2 regions of the Halalkalibacterium halodurans genome follow, and region 2 is predicted to be linked to the other one. Evidence: riboswitches for the same ligand, from Rfam matches in the RefSeq annotation. Region 2 holds a riboswitch; the other holds the start of a gene.
The links. Region 2 has a riboswitch for cobalamin ahead of cobT (nicotinate-nucleotide--dimethylbenzimidazole phosphoribosyltransferase). Riboswitches for the same ligand answer to the same signal wherever they lie in the genome.
Positions count from the first base shown of each region.

Region 1: another riboswitch for cobalamin. It lies ahead of metE (5-methyltetrahydropteroyltriglutamate--homocysteine S-methyltransferase); the one in region 2 lies ahead of cobT (nicotinate-nucleotide--dimethylbenzimidazole phosphoribosyltransferase).

Region 1 is NZ_CP040441.1:501,466-508,786, forward strand. Features, by position in the region: gene FED51_RS02505 (aminotransferase-like domain-containing protein) at 1-1,086, shown strand, start outside; gene FED51_RS02510 (GNAT family N-acetyltransferase) at 1,111-1,599, shown strand; gene FED51_RS02515 (hypothetical protein) at 1,653-1,832, opposite strand; gene metE (5-methyltetrahydropteroyltriglutamate--homocysteine S-methyltransferase) at 1,855-4,125, opposite strand; cobalamin riboswitch at 4,267-4,464, opposite strand; gene FED51_RS02525 (phosphate/phosphite/phosphonate ABC transporter substrate-binding protein) at 4,816-5,769, shown strand; gene phnC (phosphonate ABC transporter ATP-binding protein) at 6,028-6,801, shown strand; gene phnE (phosphonate ABC transporter, permease protein PhnE) at 6,801-7,321, shown strand, end outside.
Region 2 is NZ_CP040441.1:315,315-322,635, forward strand. Features, by position in the region: gene FED51_RS01665 (bacteriocin-associated integral membrane family protein) at 1-242, shown strand, start outside; gene FED51_RS01670 (ABC transporter ATP-binding protein) at 246-887, shown strand; gene FED51_RS01675 (VOC family protein) at 1,031-1,411, opposite strand; gene FED51_RS01680 (PhzF family phenazine biosynthesis protein) at 1,510-2,307, opposite strand; cobalamin riboswitch at 2,539-2,708, shown strand; gene cobT (nicotinate-nucleotide--dimethylbenzimidazole phosphoribosyltransferase) at 2,793-3,866, shown strand; gene FED51_RS01690 (ABC transporter ATP-binding protein) at 4,225-5,004, shown strand; gene FED51_RS01695 (ABC transporter permease) at 4,994-7,162, shown strand; gene FED51_RS01700 (response regulator transcription factor) at 7,197-7,321, shown strand, end outside.

The DNA of each region.
Region 1 (7,321 bases), 190 kb from region 2:
GTACGCCTTGGGACAGGAGAGCTAGCAAAAGGGTTACTTCCTGTTAAGCAAACAGAAGAAGTGCTTGCTTCCCTCTCTCTTGAAGCAAGCCATTTAAGCTATGAAGAGGCGAAGGGTTCGCTTGCTTTACGAGAAGCGGTTTGCGAATTTGTCTCAAAATATGGGATTCACGTATCTCCGTCAAGCGTCTTAATTGTTTCGGGAGCACTCCAAGCTCTATCCCTTATGACGAATGGACTGTTTCAGGCAGGGGCACGTGTGGCTGTCGAGTCCCCGTCCTATTTAATGTCGTTACGTATACTTACGTCAGCGAACATACGTGGGGTCCAGGTGCCGTTAGCGGACGTGCAACACAAGCCGAACGTTTTACGACAATACAAAAGGCAACAAGATGTGCAAATGTTTTATACGATTCCTACGTTCCACAATCCAACGAATGTAACGTACAGCACCGCTGTTCGAAAGGAGCTACTACATGTTTGCCAAGCGATTCAACTGCCAATCATTGAAGACGATGTATACCGGGAGCTTTGGTTCGATGCGGCTCCACCACCTCCGTTAAAATCACTCGATCAAACAGGGAATGTTCTCTATCTCGGGAGCATGTCAAAAATCATCAGCCCTGGTCTTCGAGTCGGCTGGGTCATCGGTCCAGAGCCGGTTATCCACCGTTTGGCAGACATGAAAATGCAGACCGATTATGGGGCGAGCTCCATTTCCCAAGCGATCGCACAGAGATGGTTAACGAATAATGATTGGTTTACGAGTCATGCCCAGTTTGTGCGAGACAAGCTGAAAAATCAGCGAAACGCGATGCTTCAATTGTTGCAGGAGCATATGGGGGAGCTAGCGGAATGGAATCGGCCCTCCGGTTCGTTTTACATTTGGTGCAAATTAAAACACCCGGTTGATATGAACCGTGTCTTCCACCGCTGTTTAAAAGATAACGTCTTAATTCATCCAGGTACGATTTATGAAGGCTTGAAGCATTCTTATATTCGTCTTTCCTATTCATACGAAACAGGGGAAAGGCTCGAATACGGCATAAAAGCGTTAGCTCGTGTGATACATGAAATGTTAGCTTGAAGGGGGAGAAGCACAGTGGAAAGTATACGGATAATCGAAATGACAGACAACGATTGGCCTGAGGTAGAACGCATTTACAGAGAAGGGATAGAAACAGGGAATGCCACATTTGAAACGGAAGCCCCTTCGTGGGAGAAATGGGATGCCGGTCATGTGAAAAGCTGCCGTTTTGTGGCAAAGATTAAAGAAAAGGTCGTTGGCTGGGTAGCCTTGAGCCCAGTCTCCAGTCGCTGTGTTTATCAAGGAGTAGCCGAAGTCAGCGTTTATGTTGGCTCGACAGGAAGAGGAAAGGGAGTCGGGCGAAAGCTTCTGGCGTCCGTTGTAGAAGAAAGTGAAAAGCAAGGGTATTGGACGTTGCAGGCGTCTGTATTCCCTGAAAATGTGGCCAGTCTCAAGCTACACCGCCAGTTAGGATTCCGCGAAGTGGGGAAGCGGGAACGACTTGCAAAACGAGAGGGTGTGTGGCGGGACGTCATCTTGCTGGAGCGACGAAGCGAAAAGGTAGGATTGTAAAAAATAAAGGCGTTAGCCACCGCGGCTAACGCCTTTATTAGAGCAGCACTCGTCTAAGACAAGCGTAAATGAGCGTTCAGTGCTTCGTGCCATTTCTGCTTTGTCTGTTGATTCGTCCGTTCTAAATACTGGATTAACATCCATAATCCTTTATGGTCAAGGTTGTCGATGACCCTCTTCATGACGGCAGCATCCGTCGTATGCTCTAAGAAGTAGATGATTTCTTGTCTCATCCTTACCCCTTTCGTGAGAGGATTAAGCTTTCGTTTTTAGCTCTTCTCGTGCAGCTCGTGCGGCAGCTACCATGTTCTTAAGGGCGGCTACGGTTTCTTTTTCCGCGCGAGTCTTTAAGCCACAATCAGGGTTAACCCAGAAAAGGCTAGCTGGCAAGACCGTTAACGCGCGGCGGATGACATTTAGCATTTCTTCTTCTGAAGGAACGCGAGGGCTGTGAATATCGTAGACCCCTAACCCAATTCCCTTTTCATACGTCGTCTTTTCAAACGCGCTAATCATTTCTCCGTGGCTTCGTGATGTCTCGATGGAAATGACGTCTGCATCGAGATCATCGATGGCTTCGATCATTTCATGGAATTCGCTGTAGCACATATGAGTATGAATTTGCGTCGTTGCCTTCACATGGGCGCAGCTCGCACGGAAGGCGGACACGGCCCAGTCTAAGTACTCTTGCTGATCTTCAGCTTTTAATGGCAGACCTTCACGAATCGCCGGTTCGTCAATTTGAATCATTTCGATACCCGCTTCTTCTAATGCCGTCACTTCATGGGTGAGGGCCTCCGCGATTTGATGTGCAATCACAGTTAACGGTAAGTCATCACGAACGAACGACCAGTTTAAAATCGTGACAGGGCCTGTGAGCATGCCTTTCACCGGTTTGTCCGTTAACGATTGGGCATACACGGTTTCTGCTACCGTCATTGGTTCGGTGAAGCTCACATTTCCATAAATGATTGGCGGCTTGACGCAGCGGGAGCCATATGATTGCACCCAACCGTTGGCTGTGAATGCAAAGCCATCTAACTTCTCACCGAAAAATTCAACCATGTCGTTGCGCTCAAATTCTCCGTGAACGAGTACATCGAGGCCAAGCTCTTCTTGAATATTGATCCACTTTTCAATGTAGGACTTCATCGTCCGCTCATACTCGACTGTCGATAGCTCCCCTTTTCGCCATAACGATCTTGTGCGACGCACATCTTTTGTTTGCGGGAAGCTTCCGATCGTTGTCGTTGGAAGAAGAGGAAGCTGCCATTTTTCTTCTTGAACCGGACGGCGCTCGTTAAAGGATTGTGGGCGCTTTTTGTTTTCAAGGTTATGAGATGTTGCTGCTCCAGAGCGCCAGCCTGATTTTTCGAGAGCGGCTAAAGCGTCGTCATTGGCCTCAAGCGCTTCTTTCACCTCAGCTTCATTTCCTGCGGCTAGCTGTTTTAATGTGTGAAGCTCGGTTAGTTTTTCATTAGCAAATGCAAGCACACCTAGCAACGTTGGGTCGAGTTTTTCCTCACGCTTGGTTGTAACCGGTACGTGGAGAAGGCTGCATGATGGTTGCAATACAAGACGATCTTTCGCTACATGCTGTTCTAATTGATGAACAAGCTCATGGCGCTCGCGTAAGTTGCTAATCCAAATGTTGCGTCCATCAATGATTCCGGCAGCAAGCACCTTATCTTCAGGGAATCCGAACGTACGGAGAGCTTCAAGGTTTTTTGCCCCACCATGAACAAAGTCTAGACCAATGCCCTTCACTGGAAGAGAGACGACCTCTTCGTAAAAAGTCACCGCGTCAAAATACGTTTGTAGGAAGAGTGGTGCATCGGCGATCGCTTCGTTTATTTGCTCGTAAATACGTGTAACAAGCGCCATTTCTCGTGCTGAAATGGAGGTAACAAGGGATGGCTCATCCACTTGAATGGAACGAGCACCTGCATCGACGAGCTCCTGGATGACCTGGATGTAAAGCGGTAGCAATGATTGAATCGTCTCTTGAAGCTTATCCTCTTCATAGCCTTTGGCTAGCTTTACAAATGAGTATGGACCTAGAATGACAGGCTTTCCATCAATGCCTAATTCATTTTTTGCTTCTAAATAGGCCTCAAGTGGAGCGTTTTTCGTTAAGCGTGGTGCAGCATCATGTAGCTCAGGAACGATGTAATGGTAGTTTGTGTTGTACCACTTCGTCATTTCACACGCCTGGGCGTTTTTGCTTCCTCGTGCCATAGCAAAGTAAGTAGAGAGTGTCGGCGTATCACCTTGTTGTAAGAATCGTTTTGGAATAATTCCGAACATTACGGCCATATCGAGCACATGGTCATAAAGGGTAAAGTCACCAACAGGAATGAGATCAACCTCTTGTTCTTGTTGCACGCGTAAATGATTGAGGCGAAGCTCTTTCATTGTGGCGAGCAATTGTTCTTCAGTGGTGTCATTTGCCCAGAACGATTCAAGTGCTTTTTTCCATTCGCGGTTTTCGCCAATACGTGGGTATCCTAGATTGCTAGTCAACATGTAAAATTCCTCCTTGAAGTGATAGAGTAAAAAGGTAAAATAAAAAGGATATTTTTACCAATATGGGAGAGTGGTAAAAATATCCTTCGTTGGATGCAACGAAACATGTTTGAAACACCTCCCTATCTCCCGTAGGTAAAAGCAGTGCTGTTAGAACAGGCAGGTCTCCTGGCTCTAGCGTCAACATTGCAACAGTCTTCCCAACCAATGAACGGTCAGTGACAATATCGTTACAACTCAGCTATGACAGTGGCGGGACCGCTCCGGATTTGCACCGGATTCCCTTTTAAACATTAAGTCTATCATGTGACTTAACGTACCTGTTCCCAAACGATGAAATTTTAATCCACTTTAACGGAGGAAAGCCGATTTGTCAAGTAGGAAATAAGCGAAAACCTAATCAGTTTCTTTCCTCCTAACCCCTTTATATCAAGCTCTAATCCAATAAATCATAGTATTCTACTCTGTTTTTGCTATTTTAATGTAATATATTTTTTTGCGAGTGGCATCGTTCAGAGCAGTAAATCGAGAGTTGAAACATTAATCAATTGTATACAAAACCCTTACATAATTTACATTTTTAAAAAATAACTGTTACTTCTTGCGTGGTACACTTTTCATGAAAAGGCTGAATGAACAGTACATATCTGGTCTTTCTAAAAAATCTATTTCATATGGAGGACGTACATCATGGGATTAAAAAAAGCAGGGGCATCTTTATTGCTAGCCACCTCATTATTTTTAACTGCATGTGGCTCAAGTGCCACGGACAGTGAAGTGAGCGAAGGGGACGCGGTTGGCGGTACAGATAGTGAAGCCTATGTACCTGAATCGTTAATGGTTCAGTTCGTTCCATCGCAAAATGCTGAAACGTTAGAGGCTAGAGCCAAGCCGCTTGAGAATCTGTTATCAGATGAATTAGGAATTGATGTGGAAGTTAGTGTATCAACTAATTATAATACGGTCGTTGAAGCGATGGCTTCTGGTCAGGTTGATGTCGGTTTCCTGCCGCCAAACGCTTATGTACAAGCTCACGATGAGTACGGTGCAGCAGAGGTTATCTTGCAATCGCAACGGTTTGGAGTGAACGAGGATGGTTCACCAACAGATGAGCTAGTCGATTACTATTTGTCGATGTTTATTGCCCGTGCCGACTCTGATATTGAATCGATTGCAGATATTAAAGGGAAAACGGTCGCCTTCCAGGACTACACATCATCAGCGGGATACGTTTGGCCTGCCGCGATTTTGTTAGACGAAGGGATCGATCCTTTAACAGATGTGAATCCGCTCATTCTCCAAGGTCATGATGCAGGAGTTACTGCTGTCTTAAACGGTGAGGCAGATGTTGCTGCGATTTTCCAAGATGCGCGTAATGTTGTTGCGGGTGATTTTCCGACTGTTTTTGAAGATACAAAGGTGATTTCGTTCACAGAGCCGATTCCAAATGACACGATTTCTGTCCGATCCGATATGGACGATGAGTGGAAAAAGAAGATCCAGCAAGCTTTTATTAAAATTGGTCAATCTGAAGAAGGTCTAGAGATTATTCGTGATATCTATACGCATGAAGGTTATACCGAATCAGAAGATGCTACCTTTGATATCGTTCGTGACTATGCGGAGCGTGTTCAAGGCGAATAAAGGCTACTGAATCTCTGATTTTCACTTCATTACTTTTCTCTATTAGTCTATTAATAGGTCGTATCTCTAGGGGCTCACGATCTTGAGGTTGTCCAAAAGGGGGGAGAGCTCCCTTTTGAACAACTTTTTTTCCTCTTTAAGGACTTTGCTTCTGTAAAAGATGAAGGATAAGAAAAAATTGCACCCGCCATTTACGGCTTGGGTGAACCAAGCTTTCTCATTTTACGACTTAACTACTTATTAGAAAGTTGGATTTCTATGATTGAACTGAAGAATGTCTCAAAAGTGTATCCGAATGGAGTAATAGGGTTAGACAATATTAATTTAACGATTGAAAAAGGGGAATTTGTCGCGATTGTCGGTTTATCTGGAGCGGGTAAATCGACCTTATTGCGTGCCATGAATCGTTTGATCGATATATCCGATGGTGACATTATGATTAATCGTCGATCGATCACTTCAGCAAGTGGAAAAGAGCTACGTATGATGCGAAGAGATATTGGAATGATCTTTCAAAATTTTAATCTTGTGAAACGCTCCACTGTCTTACGTAACGTCCTTTCTGGTCGGGTGGCTCATAATCACACGTTTCGTACGCTTTTCAATCTATTTCCTCAAAAAGATGTAGATCTCGCCCTTCAATCACTTGAAAGAGTTAATATTTTAGAAAAAGCCTATACCCGTTCTAGTCAATTATCAGGCGGTCAACAGCAGCGTGTCTCGATCGCTCGTGCCCTTGCGCAAGAGGCAAAAATGATATTGGCTGATGAACCGACGGCATCGCTAGATCCGGTCACGACGAAACAAGTGATGGATGATTTAAAAAAAATTAATACAGAGGATCAGGTGACAGTTGTCATTAACTTGCATTTTGTTGACTTAGCAAGAGAGTATGCCACAAGAATTATTGGCTTACGGGACGGAAAGGTCGTTTTTGATGGTCCAGCGCAAAGAGCAACAGACGAGGTGTTTAAAGATATTTACGGTAGACCACTTAAAGAGGATGAATTGTTAGGAAAGGAAGTCGGGTGATGGAAACGAAACTGAATGATCGGGTGCCAATAAAGCCTTCACGACATTCCTTTTACCTTTTTCTCGTGATTCTATTTATCGTTGTTTTTGCAAGTGCTATTTACATTGAAGCTGACCCTTATGTCATTGTTCAAAATGGTTCCAATATGTTTGACCTCATATCACGCATGTTTCCGCCGGACTGGTCTTATATCGTCACAACGACACCGGCAATGCTCGATACGATTCGAATGGCTTTACTTGGGACAACGATGGGAACACTTCTCTCCATCCCCGTCATGTTCCTGTGCGCAAGGAACATGTATCACGTACGGTGGCTTGTTGAAGCGTCGCGTATTGGGTTAAATGTGTTACGGACGATTCCTGACTTACTGCTTGCGGCTATTTTTGCGGCGATTCTTGGATATTCATCCCTTGCAGGCATTGTGGCTCTGTCTGTTTTTTCTGTTGGAATCATTGCGAAGTTGTCATTCGAAGCGATTGAAAACATTGATGACGGCCCGCTAGAGTCTATGACGGC
Region 2 (7,321 bases):
AAAAACGCTTTCTATTGCGGCGCCTTTTCGGCCACAGTCTGTTTCGTGCTTACCGTAATGTCCTGTTTTGGACGTTGGCAACATGGGTCGTCATTTTAGGCATTGCCCTTTACCGCCATAGTGGGACCCAATACTTGGCGATCGTCGTACTTGTCCTTTTCTTGACGGAAGTGGTGGTCACGTCTGTTGTGTTAATGAGGCTCGAGCAGAAAAACAAAGTTAGCGTATTAAAGGGGGAATAACGAATGGCAGCTGCAATCGTAGAACTGACTGACATCAGCAAATCTTTTCATTCAGAAACGGTGCTCCGTGACTTCAACTTAACCATTGATCGTGGCGAAATGATCGCGATTACAGGGCCAAGCGGCTCAGGAAAGACAACGATTTTAAACATTATTGGTCTGTTAGAAAAAGAAGATCGCGGCACGGTGCGGCTTTTTGGCAAGAACAAGCCAGCATACCATTCCAAACAGGCATTGCAGTTCCGTAAAAGCAAAATCGCTTACTTGTTTCAAAACTTTGCTTTAATGGATGATGAAACGGTTTCGAAAAATCTCGACGTCCCGCTCGAACTTATAAAGGGATCACGTACATTCAAACAACAAAAGAAAAAGGAAGTGTTAGAAAAAGTCGGTCTCTTTAACAAACTAAATAAAAAAGTCCACTCGCTATCAGGAGGGGAACAACAACGTGTGGCTATTGCACGCCTCTTGTTACGGCCGTGCGACTTGTTGTTAGCTGATGAGCCAACAGGATCACTTGATATGGCTAACCGCAATGTCATTCTTGATTTGTTATGCCAATTGAACCAAGAAGGAATGACGATTGTGATCGTTACCCATGATCCTGAAGTTGCCGACCGATGCGATCGGGTAATCACCCTTTAAGGAAAAGTCACTACAGGGATTAACCATGCCTTTATGGCGTTCTCCTATAGAAATGCACGTTTTTATAGGAGAACGGTTAAGCCGGGAATATCAATGCAGCACGGTAATCAAGAACGATGCTCCATTAAAGGGCGCGATATTTTTTACACAGTCAATTCTAAGAAGTTGCCTTCAGGATCCTCTATCACACTCTCATAATAGCCGTCCCCAGTAACACGAGGACCATTAACAAGGCGGTAACCGTCATTGTGTAAGCGGCCTGTCATCTGATTGACGGCCTCCTTGCTCCCCAGAGAAATGGCAATATGAGCCCAACCCATCCGATCGTCCTGATCCGGCTTATCGATACCTGACTGACACATAATCTCTAAACGTGCACCCCCGTCAAACGTTAGAAAGTAAGATTCAAATTTCTTATCTTTATTATGATACTTTGAGTTTGCATGTCCATTAAAGTACTTAACATAAAATGTTTTCATAGCTTCTAAATCTTTGACCCAGATTGCTACATGCTCTATTTTCATCTCACTGTCACTCCTCTAATGTTGCACTATTTTTACCTTTTTTAAATTCTTGCGGATGATTAAATCATCTCATCATTCATGGATGAATAGGTTACGAGTTAAAGGAGGAGCTCACTTCTCAATACTGTGATGGCTTGCCCTAATAAGAAAACTCTATCATGTTGCAATTTGATTTTTAGGATGCCTCCTCTTTTAGAAGCCTGATAGGCAAGAAATTCGTTTTTGTTTAATTTTTCTTGCCAGTATGGACCTAGACAACAATGGGCTGACCCTGTAACAGGATCCTCGTTCACACCTACCGCTGGAAAGAAGCATCTTGAAATAAAATCGTATTCAGTTGATGTCGATTTGCTTGTTACAATGATTCCTCTAGTATCGATTTGTTCTAATAGTGAAAAATTAGGATTTAATTCTTTTAACCTTTGTTCAGAGTCTATTTCAATTAAATAATCAAATCGGTTTCGGCCAACATATAACGGTTGAATGCCTAATCCATCAATCAGTTCATTAGGATACACATTTTCCTGTTTTGGTTGTTCAGATGGGAAATCTAATTCGATCCATTCGCCGCGTTTACTAGCAGTAAGTATTCCGCTTTTAGTATAAAATGTAATGGGCTGTTCCGCGCTTATGTGATCCAGTTCCCATAAAATACGGGCACTTGCCAGAGTCGCATGTCCACACAAATCGACCTCTGTATTTGGTGTAAACCACCTCAATGAGTATCCATCTTGATAAGGGTGGAGGAAAGCAGTCTCGGATAAATTCATTTCCGAAGCAACATGCTGCATCCAAATATCATCTCGTGAAGTAGGAAGAACACAGACGGCTGCTGGATTCCCTTTAAAAGCTTGATTTGTAAAAGCGTCTACTACATAAATAGGGGTTGTCATCATCTAAATTCTCCCTCTTACGATTTTTAACCACTCTTTAAATTTTACCAAAAGATTAAACGAAGCGGAAAGGCTTTTCCTTCCAAGGTTGAGAATGATGTAAAATCGACAGAAGTTAATTAGCAAGATAAGTGAATAGAAGGTTTATTGAGTATTCCAGAACTGGGGACTATTTGCTAATGTGACGGATTGTTAACCGAATGATTTTATGATTTAATTGTAGTGTAGTAATACAGTTTAATAGGCTTCTTAGGTGCCTCATTTGTAGGAGAATAGGGAAGTTTTAAAACGACGCGGAGCCCGCCACTGTAGTCGAGGAGCTGCTACAATACCACTGGGAAACTGGGAAGGTGTAGCATGCGATGAATCGGAGCCAGGAGACCTGCCTAAGAAGATGCGCTGTCATTGATGAGGCATGGCATACCCTCAGCTTATTTAAGCTGGGGTTTTTTGTGTGGTCGGGAGTTACCATCAAAGGAGGAAGGATCATGCAAAAAGTAAAGGAAACGATTGGTTCAATCAATGGGTTGGACACAAAAGCACAGCAACAAATGGAACAACATTTAAACACTCTGACGAAACCTTTGGGGAGTTTAGGTTTATTAGAATCATTGGCGATTAAAATAGCGGGCATTACGGGTCACACCCAGCCTGAAATTGATCCTGCCACCGTAATCGTAATGGCGGCAGACCATGGCGTAGCCGCTGAAGGCGTTTCAGCTTATCCATCAGAAGTTACTCAGCAAATGGTTCATAATTTCATTACAGGTGGGGCAGCGATCAATGTGTTGTCACGTGTCTCAAATGCCTCGGTACAGGTTGTTGATATTGGTGTCAATGGCACGTTGCAGCTTCCGGGTTTAATCAACAAAAACGTACGCCATGGAACAAATAATATGGCGCAAGGCCCCTCCATGGAAAGAGAAGAAGCCATTGCTGCGATAGAGGTAGGGATCGATGTTGCACAGGCAGCTATACAGAATGGAGCTAAGTTGCTAGCGCTTGGGGAGATGGGAATCGGAAATACTACGGCAAGCAGTGCGATGCTCGCTGCACTCGAGCAGGTACCGGTGGAGCAAATCGTTGGTTTTGGGACAGGTCTAAGTCATGAAGGAAAAGAAAAAAAGGTCGCTGTGATCAAGCGGGCCATTGAAGTCAACCAGCCCAACGCAGCAGATCCGATTGACGTTTTAGCCAAAGTAGGGGGATTAGAAATAGCAGGTCTTGCAGGGATTGTACTAGGCGCAGCAGCATGGCGAATCCCTGTTTTAGTCGACGGTTTCATCACGGCTGTGGCTACCCTAACAGCGGTTCGAATCGCACCCCTATGTGTGCATTATTTGATTGCATCCCACCAATCAGTGGAGCCTGGTCATGTCTGTGTGAACAAACTTTTAGGCTTAACACCACTCGTCAATCTAAATCTTCGTCTTGGGGAAGGAAGCGGGACGGCCATTGCCCTTCCGATTGTAAGGTCAGCCATCCGAATTGCACGTGAAATGGCGACATTTGAGCAAGCTGGTGTGTCTGGTGCCATTGAGGATGTTGGCAAGGAGCAGTAGAAACAGTCATCGTTGGGATGGCTAGGCCGTATTCCTTCTTTACAGGTACCGACTCTCTCTAATCAACGTGGGGTGACGATTAATACATTAGAAGTTGTCACTTGAAGGGTCGTTTTAAAATCGAATGATTCGAGCAGATATGCTTAAAAGAATGGTCTCTTAGGACAGGATGTCTCTATGAGGCCGTTTTTTTATTGTAAGCTCTATAGCGTAAATCTTTAAGAATATTAGATCAACCCTTCCGTTTTCCTTACATTAGGTGTAAGTGTTTTTCGTCTGTCATACTGGTTAAAATGTGAATAGCTCCATCCGGTGGATGATGATTTCCGAAAATGATGATAGAAAAGGGGAGTTTCACATGGCCAGTCACGGAAAATTACTAGAGGTTCAAGACTTACAAAAAAACTACGGAAAGAAAAACAATCTAACAAAAGCGTTAAAGGGTGTTAATTTTGACATTCTCCCAGGAGAATTCTTAGGAATCATGGGTCCAAGTGGCTCTGGCAAAACGACATTATTAAACTGCATTGCTACGATTATTAAACCCACCTCGGGACGTGTTCTTTTACATGGAAAAAACATCAGTGCGTTTGATAGTAAGGATTTAGCGAAGTATCGTGGCAGTCGAATCGGGTATTTGTTTCAAGACTTTGAATTGCTGGATAATCTAACGGGACAAGAAAATATCCTATTACCATTAGCCATTCATGGAGTGGATTTTACAAAAGCGCGTGTGAAGTTAGATGAGCTGGCAAGTATTTTAGATATTGCAGATATTCTTCATAAATTCCCATCTCAGATGTCTGGTGGGCAAAAGCAGAGGGTCGCCGCCGCGCGTTGTTTGATTTCTGATCCAGATATCGTTCTGGCGGACGAACCGACAGGGGCATTGGACACACGCTCCGCAAGAACGTTAATGACGAAGTTGGAGAGTATTAATCGTAGTAGTGGAAGAACGATTTTAATGGTCAGCCATGACCCTAATGCAGCGAGCTTTTGCTCTAGAATCCTCTTTATTCAAGATGGTGTCATCTTTCACGAACTACGTCGCAAACAAGAAGAGTCTCGTGAGAAATTTTATGAAAGAATTTTAACGGTACTAGCTCAGCTTGGAGGAGGAAGCGCCAATGTTCTCTAAGCTGATCTATCGTCATGCGAAACGTAGCCGTAAGGAGAATTTAATCTATTTTGCAACCCTTATAACCGCAGTCGCCTCGTTTTATATTATTCTTTCCTTGGGGAAACAAGATATTATTTTATTCTTAAGGGAGTTTGAAAGTGATGCGATTGATAAACTGTTAGCCTTAATGCCCATTGTTTATCTATTTGCGTTATTTTTATTATTTTTCTTAATTTTATTTGCTAATCAGTACCAATTAAATCGAAGGAGTAAAGAGTTCGGGCTCTATCTCATGTTAGGAATGCGCAAGGAACGCCTTGTTCTTCAGCTTATAGCAGAGGGGTTCATAACATCCATTTTTGCACTCGTTGGTGGGATTTTAATCGGCGGATTTTTGGCAGAAATCATTAGCTTGACCGTTTCTAAATTAGTGGGACAGGGCATTATCGGTCATCAAATGACCTTGTCATTAAGCGCGATTTTCTTTACGATCATCGGCTTTTTATTCATCCAGTTTGTCGCGCTAGTCATTCTTGGCGGCAGACTATTTAAACAAGAAGTCCATCAGTTACTTTATGAGCAGATGGATAAGAAAACCGACATGGGACACGTGAAAGGGAACATCATCCATCTTTTAATTGGTGTGGCCCTTCTAGGTATGGCCTACTGGAGTGTTTTAGCTCATTTTGAGGAGCTTGCAGGGTTGCTTATGTTTATCGCATTGGCTCTCGGAAGTTTGGGGACGATCTTTTTTATGAGAGGTTTTGCAAAAATACTAGGTTTCTTGGCGGGATTGTCTGAGCGTAAATCAACGAAAGGGCTCCACACCTTTACAATAAGGCAGTTTCAGGAGAACATCGCGAATCGTTCGACCTCCGTTGCCGTCACATCGATTCTTATCACATTGTCGATCATTTTAATCGCCGATGGTGCCTCGACGATTTTGAATTCAGGAAGTGATTTATATAATCGCGAGTCCTCTGTGTATGACTTTACGGTTAATGGAGAGAGCGAAAGAGTGGAGGAGTTTCTGACTTCGGAAAACATGGTGTCGTATGTTGAGGATTTAAATCTCTTGGAAATAGGAAGGATGAAAGGCCAAGGCGAGCGGTTGGAAGATGGGATGGCGTTGTCATTGGTGGATTGGTCTAAATTAAGAGAACAAATCATTATGGCATTGCCAACGAGCGATCAAGAGCAAGTGTTATCTGGAGAAATGCAGAGTTATACGATCAGTTCGGAAAACCCTGAAGCACTTAACCTGTTTGGGGTCCTAGAGATCGATGCATCAGCACCTTACCTCATTCCTGAATCATCTTATAATGGACTTTTAGAAGCAGTAGGGGAACAACCGCTGAACTTACAATCAGACGAAATGGCTTTATACTTTAATCCTGATTTTATGCCGATGGATGATTTAGATCGCATGCCTGTACTCGATCAAATTCTTGAGCAGGCTGCAAACGATGGACAACGTTTAATACGTATGGATGATCAGACCGTATCTATACGTCCATCCACTCCAATGAGAGGGTTAGTAGCAGACCGTTCAGTTGAAATCCATTCCGCATTTATCGTCCCTGATCCGATGTTCGAACAATTCGTAAACACGGAAACGTATCGGTCTTATTGGAATTTTCGCATCCCACAAAAGGTACAAGAGCAGCACGGCTTAATGAAGCCGATGATGGAGGCGAAAGACGTATTAACGTCTGCTGGCTTCGAGTTTGAAAGTTATTTACAAAACTTTGGCCGCAAGCTGTTCTATGTTGTGGCTGGAAGCTATACCGTTTTATACATGGGATTTTTATTTTTGATTATTGCTTGTACGGTTTTAGCCCTACAATTTTTAACGCAAATGAAGCAAACAGGCAGGCGTTATTTAACCCTTTCCATGTTGGGCGCGAAACGTCATCAAATGAAACAATCGATGCAGAAACAAGTGTTGTGGACCTTTCTATTGCCTGTGTCACTCGCATGTGTGAGTGGAGCTGTTGGGATTAAGGCGATGATTTCTTTTGTAATGATTCACATCGAACATCAACCGTTACTGTATCCTATTGCCCTTGCCTTTGCGTGTATTATAATTGTAATTGTGGCGATTTATGGCGTAGCCGTTGCCCGATCAGCAGATCATGAAATTGATAAATTGCGTTGGAAGCGAACGATCGATTAACGAGTCGTTCATTTCATATGAAGGAGGTGCTGAAGTGACGAGGATTATTGTTGTGGAAGATGATTCATGGATGAGAGAAGAGTTAATCGACGTATTGCAAAAAGAAGGGTTTGAGGCCGTAGCGATGACAGACTTTCATGATATCGCTCTTCAAATCGC